Regions from separate parts of the Thermomonospora sp. CIF 1 genome, predicted to be linked through region 3. Evidence: predicted binding sites of a transcription regulator. Region 3 holds the regulator's gene; each other region holds the start of a gene.
The links. Region 3 encodes LexA, which represses DNA repair genes until DNA is damaged. Its sites were predicted from a motif close to TCGAACANNTGTTCGA; they were not measured.
Positions count from the first base shown of each region.

Region 1: recA (intein-containing recombinase RecA) is a predicted target of LexA. The motif match lies at 1,778-1,793, and genes of this name have one in related genera.
Region 2: BUE48_RS14920 (SAV_6107 family HEPN domain-containing protein) is a predicted target of LexA. The motif match lies at 1,415-1,430, and genes of this name have one in related genera.
Region 4: BUE48_RS24480 (DUF6504 family protein) is a predicted target of LexA. The motif match lies at 1,962-1,977, and genes of this name have one in related genera.

Region 1 covers NZ_MOYN02000022.1:114,990-118,192, forward strand. The annotation lists gene recA (intein-containing recombinase RecA) at 1-1,635, opposite strand, end outside; gene BUE48_RS16380 (ATP-grasp domain-containing protein) at 1,882-2,739, shown strand; gene BUE48_RS16385 (DUF3046 domain-containing protein) at 2,889-3,083, opposite strand; gene BUE48_RS16390 (ATP-dependent helicase) at 3,147-3,203, shown strand, end outside.
Region 2 covers NZ_MOYN02000021.1:363,643-366,845, reverse strand. The annotation lists gene BUE48_RS14930 (YbaK/EbsC family protein) at 1-453, opposite strand, end outside; gene BUE48_RS14925 (L,D-transpeptidase family protein) at 561-1,274, shown strand; gene BUE48_RS14920 (SAV_6107 family HEPN domain-containing protein) at 1,558-2,055, shown strand; gene BUE48_RS14915 (MFS transporter) at 2,278-3,203, shown strand, end outside.
Region 3 covers NZ_MOYN02000014.1:215,182-218,384, forward strand. The annotation lists gene leuS (leucine--tRNA ligase) at 1-1,031, shown strand, start outside; gene lexA (transcriptional repressor LexA) at 1,110-1,799, opposite strand; gene BUE48_RS07840 (hypothetical protein) at 2,660-2,824, shown strand; gene nrdR (transcriptional regulator NrdR) at 3,069-3,203, shown strand, end outside.
Region 4 covers NZ_MOYN02000013.1:102,217-105,419, reverse strand. The annotation lists gene BUE48_RS06450 (response regulator) at 1-295, shown strand, start outside; gene BUE48_RS06445 (hypothetical protein) at 292-624, shown strand; gene BUE48_RS06440 (DUF4328 domain-containing protein) at 908-1,591, shown strand; gene BUE48_RS24480 (DUF6504 family protein) at 1,680-1,844, opposite strand; gene BUE48_RS06430 (hypothetical protein) at 2,055-2,303, opposite strand; gene BUE48_RS06425 (alpha/beta hydrolase) at 2,609-3,203, opposite strand, start outside.

The DNA.
Region 1 (3,203 bases), on a different contig from region 3:
GGACCGGGTCTTCGGCTTGACGCGGACGTCGAGGATCTGCGCCGGGACCAAGCGCGGTTCGGGATCGACGAACTGCGGCTCAACGGTGCAGCGCCCCCGCAGCCGCGGCAGCAACTTGTAGTCCATCGACTCGTGGACATAGGGGGCGATGAGTTCCTGGAACTTCGCGGAGGCGGCCGTGGTGAACTGAAGCACGCCGGCCTTGCGGGCTCCCCGCTCGATGAGCCTGACGTCCAGGCCGTGGGTGTCCCGCAGATATTCGACCAGGCGCTCGCGGGAACCCGGGCTGAACGCCTCCACGCAGATCTCGACACGCCCGGAGCCGCCCGCCGTCCTGTCCTGAAGCCCTTTGGAGGGCACGGCGAGATGACCGTCGTCCATGTACCAGATCGCCAGGGCGAGCGGTGTGAGCGCCTTGAGGTAGTCCCAGGTCAGGTGCTTCTTCCCGTCCCCGAAATAGACCACCCTGCGCAATTCGTCGAGTTCGGGCAACGGCGTGAAGTCGGCGAACACCGCGCCCTTGGCGTTGACGCTGCGTGTGCAGGGGATGTTGCCGAGCAGGGAGACCTTCCAGTCGAGGTAGGCGGCCTGCCCGGCGCCGTGGCCCATCCGGAACCGCACCCCGGTGCGTCCCCGGCGGTTGGGCGACAGGCTCCCATCGCCCATCACCGAGCCGAGGACGACCTGCCACTGCTGATCACTGAGCCGGTGGGTCTCCATGACCATGACCCGGTCGCCGGCGATCAGTTCCCCGGCCTCGCGGTAACCGCCCGGGGTGCGCACCAGGTGGTTCTCCGTCGCGGCGAACTGCGCCCTGCCGTTACCCCCGGACTTGGCGACGGTGAACTGCAGAAAACGCTCGGCGTTTCCGTTGTCGAACCAGTTCACGACGCGCTTGGGGACGATCTTGTCGAGCTGCGGGTCGTAGGAGAGGACCTCCACGTCCATCTTCTGGTCGACGATCTTGCCGATCTTCTCCTGCGTCCCGTCGGCGAGGGTGACCCGGGTGCCATAGGACATGCACCCGAACATGACTCCGATCTTTTCGCGGAGCTGGTTGATGAAGATGGCGGTGGTCTTGGCCTGGCTGATGGCGCCGGTCATCTTGCGCAGGGCCTGGGACATCAGGCGGGCCTGGAGGCCGACGTGGCTGTCGCCCATCTCGCCTTCGATCTCGGCGCGGGGGACCAGGGCGGCCACGGAGTCGACGACGATGATGTCGATGGCGCCCGAGCGCACCAGCATGTCGGCGATCTCGAGGGCCTGCTCGCCGGTGTCGGGCTGGGAGACCAGCAGGGCGTCGGTGTCGACGCCGAGCTTGGCGGCGTACTCGGGGTCGAGGGCGTGTTCGGCGTCGATGAAGGCGGCGATGCCGCCGTTCTTTTGCACGTTGGCGATGGCGTGCAGGGCGATGGAGGTCTTGCCGCTGCCTTCGGGGCCGTAGATCTCGATGATCCGGCCGCGCGGCAGGCCGCCGATGCCGAGGGCGATGTCCAGGGAGATGGATCCGGTGGGGATCACCTCCACGGGTGCGCGGGCCTCGTCGCCGAGCCGCATCACCGAACCCTTGCCGAACTGCCGCTCGATCTGGGCGAGCGCGGCCTCAAGAGCCTTGTCGCGGTCGTTTGCTGCCATGAGATGTCCCTGTCTGGTCCGAGGCCGTTCGGCCGGCCCTGGAGACTTCGCTTGCGGTCGGAGGCGACGTTACGGCGGCGGGCCGACAGTTTTCGAGCCGGTGCCGCGGCTGTGGACGAACGTCGTGTACGCCCCCACCTTACCGAACATTCGTTCGATCATGGGGCGCCTCGCCGGTCCGCCGCGCAATCTCCGTGCGCCGGGCGGGACGGTGTGCGTACTCTGGCCCGGTCGGAGGGGGTCACCATGACGCTGACCGTCGTCTTCTGCGCCGATCCACTCAACCCCCGGCGCGTGGACCCGCACTTTGCGCGCGAGGCCGCCGCGGTGCGGGACCACTACGGCAACGTGGCCTTGATCGATCACGACGTGCTGCGGCGGGGCGATGCGGCGGCCGCGGTGCGGCGGGTGCCGGTGCGGCTGGGTCCGGCCTGGTATCGCGGGTGGATGCTGACCGGTGAGGAGTATGAGGCGCTGGCCGAGGCGCTCAAGGAGCGCGGCACCCCGCTGATGATCCGCCCGGACGACTACCGCCGGGCGCACGAGCTGCCCGGCTGGCACGACACTTTCGCGGGCCTGACCCCGCAGAGCGTGTGGTGTCCGTTGCCGCCGCGGACCGTCCCCGACGATCTGGCGGAGCTGGTGCGTCCGCTGCCCGCGGGGCCCGGGGTGATCAAGGACTATGTGAAGTCGCGCAAGCACGAGTGGGCGGAGGCCTGCTATGTGCCGGACGTCAAGAACGTGGCGCAGCTGCGCGGCGTGGTGGAGAAGATGGTGGCCCTGCAGGACGAGTTCCTGTCCGGGGGCCTGGTGGTGCGCGAGTTCGAGTCCTATGAGACCGGCGAGGCCCGGGTGTGGTGGGTGGACGGGGAGCCGGTGCTGATCGGCCCGCACCCGGATGAGCCGGATTCGTGCCCGGAACCGGAGCTGGATCTGGTGGCGGCGGCGGTGCGGGCTTTGGGATGCCGGTTCATCACCACCGACATGGCGCTCCGGGCGGACGGGCAGTGGCGGGTGGTGGAGGTCGGCGACGGCCAGGTCAGCGAGCTGCCGGTGTCGGTGGATCCGATGGACCTGTACGCCCATCTGCCCGTCCCGGACTGAAGGTTCGGTGAACCTCTTTCAGCGCGCACCCCAAGGCGCCGGAGAAGGGAGCCCCGATGGTCTCCGCCGCCGCGGCGTTGCGGGTCACGGCAGCGTCCCAGACCGCGATGCCCCGTCCCGGCCTGCGGAGACGGCGTGGTGCAAAAGGTTCAGTGCAGGTGCGGGGGGACGTCGAAGGTCGCGCAGACCGCCTCCCAGACCCGTTTGGCGGATTCGCCGTCGGCCAGGGCCTGTTCGATGGTGCGTCCGCCGAGTTCGGCGATGACGTAGTCCTTGGCCACGCTCGCCGCGTAGGTCTCGCCGAACTGCCGGTTCATCCTGTCCCAGAACTCTGAGAGCCGCACGGCGGCCACGTTACCGCCGGCGGCGCCCTGGTTCTGTCCGAGGGGCGGGGCAGGATGGGGGGCATGGGCGAAGACGTGCTCAGGCGGTTCTCCCCGGCGACGCGGGCCTGGTTCTCGGGG
Region 2 (3,203 bases), on a different contig from region 3:
GGCCGGGGTGCCGCCGGTGATGCGCACCAGCTCTTCGAAGGAGGTGGGGAAGACGGTGTTGGGGTGACCGCCGGCCGCCCACACCACCTCGTGTTCGCGCAGCCAGGTGTCGACCAGCGTCCGGATCGGCGCCGGATGCCCGACCGGCGCCACCCCGCCGATCGGCTGGCCGGTGGCCTGACGGACGAACTCGGGGGAGGCCCGCCGCACCTTCCGCGCCCCGACCAGGGCGGCGGCCTTGGCGGTGTCCACCCGGTGCGCGCCGCTGGTCAAGATCAGCAGGGGGGCGTCGTCGGCGGCGAAGACCAGGCTGTTGGCGATGGCGCCCACCGGGCAGCCGAGCTTTTCGGCGGCGGCCTCGGCGGTGCGGACCGCCTCCGGCAGCTCCACGATCTGACCCTTGGCGCCCAGCTCCTTGAGGGCCGCGGCCACACGTTCGACGTTGGGATGCATGCCCAGCACCTTAAAGTCTGCGTTCACGCCCTCGGACCGGCGAATGGAACACCCGTCGCGAAGGGAATCCTTGCGGTGGGAGGTCGCGGATGGGGACACGGGCGCAGATGGCGGGATTCCTTCTGGCGGGCGGCGCCTTGGCGCTGTCCGGCTGCACGCAGGCGGGCACCACGGCGGTGAGCCGGCCCCGCCCGGCCGTGGCGACGGTCACCCCCGCCACGCCCGACCCCACGCCCACGCCCCCTCCCACGCTCAAGCCGGGCGCCCGGGGCGAGCACGTCAAGGCGCTGCAACGGCGGCTCAAGGAACTGGGGTACGCCCCCGGCCCCATCGACGGCCGCTACGGCAACCTCACGCAGATGGCGGTGTGGGCGTTCCAGAAGGTCAACCGCATCAAGGTGAGCGATACGGTCGGCGAACGGATGTGGGCGGCCCTGGAGAACCCCAAGGCGCCGCGGCCGGTGTCCAAGCGGCGCGAGCCCGAGCGGGTGGATGTCGATCTGCGCCGCCAGTACCTGGTGGTCTACAAGGCCGGGCGGCCCGTGCTGATCTCTCACATCTCCTCGGGGTCGGGGGAGCACGTGCTGACCCCCACCGGGGACTTCCGCACGGGCCGGCGCGTCTCCGGCTGGGAGACCTCGCCGCTGGGACGGCTGTACAACCCGGTCTACTTCTACGGGGGCATCGCCTTCCACGGGTCGCTGAGCGTCCCCCGCTATCCGGCGTCGCACGGGTGCGTGCGGCTGCCGATGAACGTCGCCGAGGAGTTTCCCAAGCTCGTCGGCACCAACGTCCCGGTGCACGTGCGCCGTCCCGAGTGAGTTGTCCGGTTTTGTCAGACCCGGCTGGTGTACTGGGTCCCGCCATCGGCGAGCCGGGGCGTCCTCTATGGATGACCTGGTGAAAGTCGGTGTTCGAACGTATTGACGAACTGTGATGCGGGCGGTTTACTGAGAGTGCATCGAACTTGTGTTCGATGTGGCGCGGGGCTCGCGGCCCGCGCCAAGGGCACGCCCCGCCGCCGGAGCGGCGGGGCGTGACGGCCGGGCGGAGTGAGGGGAAGCTCTCCGCCCGGCCGGCCCGGAGCCGGAAGGAGGCAGGCGCATGTCCGGATCGACAGCCGCCGGGGGCGGGGCGGACCCCGCCGCCCGCCCGGCGAGCCCGCGCCCCCGCAGCGTCCCGTCGCCGCGGTCCGGTCACACCGTGCGCGGCCAGCTGGAGGCGGCCCGCATGTGCCTGGCCGAGGCGGCCGAGGCCACCTCGCCGGCCGTCCGCTACGTGTCGGCCCACCTGGCCGCCCTGCGCGCCGCCGCGGCCGTGCTGGCCGCCCGCCGGCCGCCGGACAAGCCCCGCCGGGGCCGGCCCCGCAGCGTCTGGGTGCTGCTGCCGGAGGCCGAGCCCGCGCTGCGGGAGTGGGCCGCCTTCTTCGCCGCCGGCGCCGACAAGCGCGCCGCCGCCGAGGCCGGCCTGCCCCGCGCCGTCACCCCCCGCGAGGCCGAGGAGCTGCTGAGCGACGCGGAGGTCTTCGTCTCCCTGGTGGAGGACACCCTCGGCGTCCCCGGCCAGACCGCCCTCCCCCTCCCGCAGACCAGGGCCGGCTGATCACGGCACTCCGGGGAGCGCCTCCGGCCTCCCCGGGCCGGCATCGCCTCCCCCTCCCCTCGGGCGATGCCGGAGCCCCCCGTGTCGGCGGGGCCGCGGGCCCCTGAGCGGCCCCGCCGACACGCCCTCCCCGCGGCCCGCCTTGCTGGCTGTGCGGTGTTTCGGGAGGTAAGGGGGGTGAAGGAGGGCTTTGCCGAGGCCAGTGGGTAACGTGGCCTCGGCATGGGAGTGGGTGGACGGGGCCCGGGCGGGCGGGGCGACCGGCGGGTCGTGCCGTTGCTGGCCTTTTTGGGCGTGATGGCGTACTCGCTGTCGATGGCGGTGGTGACCCCCGCATTGCCGCTGATCCAGCGGGATCTGCAGACCTCCGCCGGAGGGGCGGCGTGGGCGCTGACGGCGATGACGCTGTCGGCGGCGGTGGGGACGCCGGTGATCGGGCGGCTGGGGGACCTGTTCGGGCCGCGGCGGGTGCTGCTGGCGGTGCTGGCGGTGACCGTGGTCGGGATGGTGGTCGCCGCGTTGGCGCGTTCGCTGCCGCTGCTGCTGGCCGGCCGGGTGCTGGCGGGAGCGGGCGGCGGGGTGTTCCCCCTGGCGTACACGATCATCCGGGAGGTGAGCCCGCCGCACCGGACGGCCTCGGCGGTGGGGCTGATGTCGTCGATGCTGGGCCTGGGCGGCGCGGTGTCCTGGGTGATCGCCGGGCCGGTCATCGACTGGTTCGGCTGGCGGTGGCTGCTGTGGGTGCCGGTGGCCGGACTGGTGCCGGGGATGGCGGCGGCATGGTGGATCGTTCCAAGGTCGACCGGGCGGACGGGGGCGCGGATCGACTGGTGGGGCGCGGTGCTCTTTGCCGCCTGGATGGTCGGCGGGCTCACCGCGCTCACCCAGGCCCCGGCCCGGGGCTGGACCGATCCGCTGCTGCTGGCCCTGCTGGCGGCGGCCGCGCTGCTGGCCGCCTGCTGGCTGGCGGTGGAGTCCAAGGTGGCCGAGCCGCTGGTGGACCTGCGGGTGATGCGCATCCGCGGGGTGTGGACGGCCAACGTCGCCTCGGTCCTGGCCGGCTATGCGCTGATGGCCGGGGGAGTGCTGTTCCCCCTGCTGGTGCAGGCGCCCGCCGGCGGCGGCTTCGGGTTCGGCGGTTCGGCCAC
Region 3 (3,203 bases):
CCACCGACTGGGTCAACGTGTCCTGCCCCAAGTGCGGAGGCGCCGCCAAGCGCGACTCCGACACCATGGACACCTTCGTCGACTCCTCCTGGTACTACTTCCGGTACTGCTCGCCCGACTACACCGAAGGCCCCTTCGACGTCGAGCAGGTCCGCAAGTGGATGCCGGTCGACCAGTACACCGGCGGCGTCGAGCACGCCATCCTGCACCTGCTCTACAGCCGGTTCTTCACCAAGGTGCTGCATGACATGGGCATGGTGGACTTCACCGAGCCCTTCACCCGGCTGCTCAACCAGGGCCAGGTGATCCTGAACGGCAAGGCGATGTCCAAGTCCACCGGCAACCTGGTCGACCTGGGCGAGCAGATCGCCGAGCACGGCGTGGACGTGGTCCGGCTGGCCATGCTGTTCTCCGGCCCGCCCGAGGACGACATCGACTGGGCCGATGTCTCCCCGGGCGCCATGACCAAGTTCCTGGGCCGGGTGCACCGCATCGCCGCCGAGACCGCCGCCCCCGTCGGCGCCGACCCCGCCACCGGCGACGTCGCGCTGCGGCGGGTCACCCACCGGACCATCGACGAGGTCACCACCCTGGTCGAGGCCTACCGCTTCAACGTCGCCATCGCCCGGATCATGGAGCTGGTCTCGGCCACCCGCCGCGCCATCGACTCCGGCCCCGGCGCCGCCGACCCGGCCGTCCGGGAGGCCGCCGAGACCATCGCGGTGCTGCTGTCGCTGTTCGCCCCCTACACCGCCGAGGAGGCCTGGGAGCTGCTGGGCCGCCAGGCCCCGGTCGCCAAGGCCGGCTGGCCGAGCGCCGACCCGGCCCTGCTGGTGGAGGAGGAGGTCACCTGCGTGGTCCAGGTCGCCGGCAAGGTCCGCGACCGGCTGCAGGTCTCCCCGTCCATCTCCGAGGAGGAACTGGAGCGCCTGGCGCTGGCCTCCGAGAAGGTCACCGCGGCGCTGGGCGGCGCCGGCATCCGCAAGGTCATCGTCCGCGCCCCCAAGATCGTCAACATCGTCCCGGCCTGACGACGGACGGCCTGGGCGCCGCCTTCGGGTGGCGCCCAGGCCGTCTGAGCGTGTTACGCCGGTGGTGCGGCCCGGCGGTCAGATCTTGCGCAGCACGGCCACCACCCGGCCCAGGATGGTCGCCTCGTCGCCGGGGATGGGGTCGTAGGCCTTGTTCTGCGGCATCAGCCAGATGTGGCCGTCCTTGCGCTTGAACGTCTTGACGGTGGCCTCCCCGTCGATCATCGCCGCGACGATGTCGCCGTTTTCGGCCACCGGCTGCTGGCGGACCACCACCCAGTCGCCGTCGGCGATGGCCGCCTCGATCATCGAGTCGCCGGAGACCTGCAGCAGGAAGTGGGTGCCCTCGCCGACCAGCTGCCGGGGCAGCGCGAACACATCCTCCACGCTCTCTTCGGCCAGGATGGGGCCGCCGGCCGCGATCCGGCCGACCAGCGGCACCATGGCCGCCTTCGGCGCCGCCTCGGCCCCCTCGGCGGACGCCGCCGCGCCGGCCGCCCGCACCGGGGCGCCCTCCGGCATCCGCACCTCCACCGCGCGCGGCCGGTTCGGGTCGCGCCGCAGGTAGCCCTTGCGCTGCAGGGTGCGCAACTGGTGGGACACGCTGGAGGTGCTGGTCAGCCCCACCGCCTCACCGATCTCCCGCATCGAGGGGGGATAGCCGCGCCGCTGCACCGAATCCCGGATGACCTCCAGTACCATGCGTTGGCGCTGGGTGAGACCGCTGTCGTCCATCGGCCCGTCGGGCAGCTGCCGGACCTTGCTCATCGCTCGACCGCCTCCTGGCGCTGGACGTGGCGGCCTGACCGACGCGCCACTGGTACGGGACCCTCACTCCTTCGCTGTTATGGCACGTTAGCGCGGATCCCGCTGCTGATCAAACAACTGTTCGAAAAAAGTCGGCGTGTCCTCCTCGCCCCGCGCCGGGCCCATGCGATACAAATCGCACATCCGTTCGATCGAACTTTCATTCGAATCACTCGATCGGAGGCCAGCCGATGGCGAGCCCGTCCCCGACACCCCGCCCCCGCCGAGCCCTCCTCACCCGCAAGCACCTCACCCTCATTCCCTGCGGCACCGACGAGCTCCCACCCGAGCTTTTGACCTCCATCCGTCCGGACTCCCCAAAGCCCCGCCGACGAGGCGACGCCCTCCAGGCGCCGGGCCGTCAGAGCCCTCCCGGCCGCGGCCTGACCCGCGGCTCCTTTCGCCCCGACGTCCCGACGCGCCGAGAGCCGCCCGGCCGGAGCATCGCCCGCGGCGAGCCGGCCCGCCGGAACTCTCCCGGGGCGGACCCGGCTCACGGCCCATCCCGCCGCGGCGCGACGAGCCCCGGCCTGGCGCGCCGGCGGCCGTCCGGGCGAGACACCGCCCGCGGCGAGCCGGAACACGCCCCCGAACGCCGGCAGCCGTTCGAAGGGAAACCGGCCCGGGGCCTCCCGGGCCCCGACATGAGGCGCCCGCAGCCGCTCAGGCGGCGCGTCGCCCGTGACGGGACGGTGCATCGCGGCTCTCCCACGGGCGGCCCGTACCGCAGGCGCTCGCCCGCCCACGGCAGGGCGGGAGGCGCCCCGGCGGGCGGCCGGCCGTCCCGGGACAGAAGACGCCGGGACCCCGCCGCCGGGCCGGTGCGGCTGACCCGGCGCGGCAAGGGCGCGGTCACCCTCGCCGTGGCCGCCTTGACCCTGGGGGCGTTCTGGCTCGGCACCGAGCAGGGCGCCCGAGCCGACCACGTCACAGACCCCTCCCCGCACTCCCAGGCCGTCCCCGTGAACCACGGCCGAACCCCCTGAGACGGCCCCGCCCGCAAGAGCGGGCCTCCCGCTACCGCCTACCCGGCCCGCACGCCGACGCGACACGCCGAGGCCGGCGGACATGACCTCCTGTGATCAGCGCTACTGGCGCCCGCAGGCCGGTTCAGGTTGCGCAGCCCTCCGCCGAGCCCCTACGGTTGACCACAACATCTAGTAATTACACCGATGTGATTATCCACAGGTTGTGGTCACACGGCGGTCTGTCAGGGGAGGTCGACACAGGGTGCACTGCCCGTTCTGCCGCAACCCCGACAGCCGGGTGATCGACAGCAGGTCCGTCGAGGACGGCACGGCCATCCGGCGCCGCCGGTCCTGCCCCCAGTGCGGGAAGCGCTTCACCACCCAGGAGACCGTGCTC
Region 4 (3,203 bases), on a different contig from region 3:
GCGCGCGGCGGTCAGGGGCGATGCCCTGGTGTCCCCCTCGGTGACGGTGCGGCTGCTGGCGCACCTGACCCGGCCGCAGCGCCCCGCCCGCCGTCCCGCCGAGCCGCTCACCGAGCGCGAGCTGCAGGTCGTGCGGCTGGTGGCGCGGGGCCGGACCAACGAGGAGATCGCCGGGGAGTTGTTCGTGTCACTGTCCACGGTCAAGACCCACCTGGGCAACGTGCAGCGCAAGCTGGCGGCCCGCAACCGGGTGGAGATCGCCGCCTGGGCCTGGGAGTCGGGGATCGTGCGGTGACGCTGACGACGCTGGGGGTCTTGGCGGTCTGCGGCTGGCTGCTGGCGGGCCTTGGGCTGCGGCGCGGCCTGGTGGAGGCGGCGCGCACGCCTGCGCTGACCGCGCACGCGCTCACCCCGTTCGGGGCGCTGCTGGTCAGCGCGGTGCTGGGGTTCGGGGCGCTGTTCACGCTGATCGCGATGACCGCCCAGTGGTGGGCGCTGCTGCTGGTGACGCTGGGACGCCCGCACCGCCTGGTGGATCCGTCCCGTCCCGGCCCGCTCCGGCCGGTGCTGTGGCTGATCACGACGGGGGTGCTGGCGCACGGGCTGGCGGCGGCGGTGGTCTGAACCCGGCGGGCCGAACAGGCCGGGAACGGACAAAACGGGATCCTCCACGACGGAAATCAGGTACTTTTACCCACGTCGCGACCGTTCAACCCGATTGTCGGGAGATCTTTCCCGGATCGCCGGCGCCCGGGTCGGCCGGTCCCCGCCCCGCCGGCAGGCCGCCGCGGCCCGGTGCCCCGGTGCCGGAGGGTGCCGCGCACCCGCCCGATCCGGCCGCGGCATTCGTCAACCGTACGTAGCATCTGCCTCAAAAGAGCTGCAAAGACCCACCCGGAGGTGGCTCATGCCGTGTGCGTTGTGCGGCGACATCATCCCCACCGAGGTGGCCCGCTGCCCGGCCTGCGGGGCCTGGGCCCGGCGGCGCGACTTCCGGGCGATCGGCGTGGCGGTGTTCATGCTGCTGGGGTTCAACGCGTTCATCGCACTCGGCTCCGGGATCAGCCTGCTGCGGCTGGAGCGCCCGCTCGAGCGGCTCACCCGGGACGGCTATGACGCCGCCTCCACCGGCCGGGCGCTGGCCCCCTACGCCGACGTCTTCACCGTCTCGGCGGTACTGGCCGGCATCACCGGGGTGCTGTACCTGGCCTGGCTGTGGCGGGCCTACCGGCAGGCGTCGGGCCCCCGCCCCTACCACCGCCGGTGGGTGATCCTCGGCTGGCTGGTGCCGGTGGTCAACCTGTGGCTGCCGCCCCGCATGGTGCACGACGTGTGGGTCAGCAGCGGCCGCTTCACCCCGGCCGGCCGGTACGCGGTGGGCGCGGTGGTGACGGCCTGGTGGGGCAGCGTGCTGGCGGCGATCGGGCTGGCCCAGGCGTTCCCCGGCGGGGTCGCCAGCCTGGCCGAGGCGCGCTTCAGCGTGCACCTGGGGGTCGCCGCGGCGGCCTGCCAGGCGCTGGCCGCCGCCTTGTGCATGCTGACCGTCTTCCAGATCACCCGGCTGCAGATCGACCGTCCTCTGGCCACCTGAGAGGCGCGCCCGCCCGGTCTTTCCCGCGGGGATCGGTCACCAGGCGCGCAGGAGCGTCCAGGATTCGTCGGCCGGCTCGTGGCACAGCTCATACAGCCCGCCCTGCTCGCCGCAGGCCGCTTCGACCTTCCAGAACTCCCGTTCCCCGGACCCAGTGCTCCAGCACCCGCCGCACCCGGTGGCGGCGCCCTCGCCACACGAACCCGGCCGGACGCCCGCCGGCCACCAGGACCTCGATCGGCTCCCCGTACACGCACGCCACCCGCCCGCCCCGGCTCCGGGACCGGACGCCCAGGCGCCGCCCTTCATGGACGTCCACCGCACGACCTCACCGCTCCGGCGCCGCATGGGGGAAGACATGCGACCTGCTTCGAACAAATGTTCGCTCAGCAGCCTAGGAAGCCGGAGGGCGGCCCGCAATCACCCTCGCCGCCGGACGGTGCGGCCCGCGGGCCGTGCCGGGTCAGCCCAGCTGCCGGGCGATCTGGTCGGCCGCCCGGGCGGGCTGGGTGACCTCGGCCATGCCGCCGCCCGCCCACAGATAGAACCAGCCCTCCCCGGTCGGCATGGCGACCACCATCACCTGCCGCCGGGTCGCCGGGTTGGCCACGTGCAGCACCGACTCGCCCGGTCCCGCCAGCCGCCAGCTCAAGCCGCGGGCCTCGATCTCATATGCCAGCGCGGCGAGATGATGCCGACGCGCATCGGCCATCTCCCGCGCTCCGACCACCGCCACCCGATCAACCGCCTCGCCCGTGCGAGCGGCAGACGCCCGATGACACACCGCAGACAAACGGCGACATTCGGCAACCCCGCCTCAAAGATGACCCGCCCATGCCGAAGCCCCCTTTCCAGGGGTTCAACGGCCTCAACTGGACAATAGCGGGTCCGACCATATGTTTTCCCCGTATTGGGGACGCCTTTTTCCGCAGCGCGCCGCCGACCCCCGCCGCAGCGGGTCCCCCGGCGCCCGCCGGCCGCCGCCACGGGCCGCACCGGCGGCCGGCGCCGGCGCGGCTAGGCGTCGGAGGGGGCGGGCAGGTAGGCGCCGATCCACCGGTCGAGCTCGGTGAACACCTGCTCGCGGGCGTGCTTGGCCGACAGCACCAGGTCGTGCATCCCGTCTTCGATCTGCACCAGCGTCACGTTCGGCCCCAGCTTGGGCGCCCACTTGGCCATGTGCTCCACGGCCAGCACCACGTCCGACCTGGTCGCCGCCTCCAGCCCGTCCTTCTTCCTTCCGGTGCGGGTGGAGGACATCACCAGCACCGGCACGTCGATGTTCAGGCCCGCGTGCACCCGGGCGTGCGCCCGGCGGATCGCCGCCAGCCACGCCGCCCGCACCGGGAAGCCGTCCAGCGGCTTCCACTCCACGTTGAAGTCCCACTCGCCGTAGTGGTCGCGGTGCAGGCTGCGGGCGTAGATCCCGGCGGGGGGAGCCGGCAGCTTGGCCTTGGGCCACCGCTTGCGCAGCGCCCTGGACAGCACATCCCCGGCCACCCTGACCGGCGCGGGCACGTTCATGTCCAGGAACGGGCTGTTGAGGAACAGCCCCTGCACCAGCCCGCGGCCCCTGACCCGGTCGGCCCACAGCGAGGTGGTCAGCCCGCCG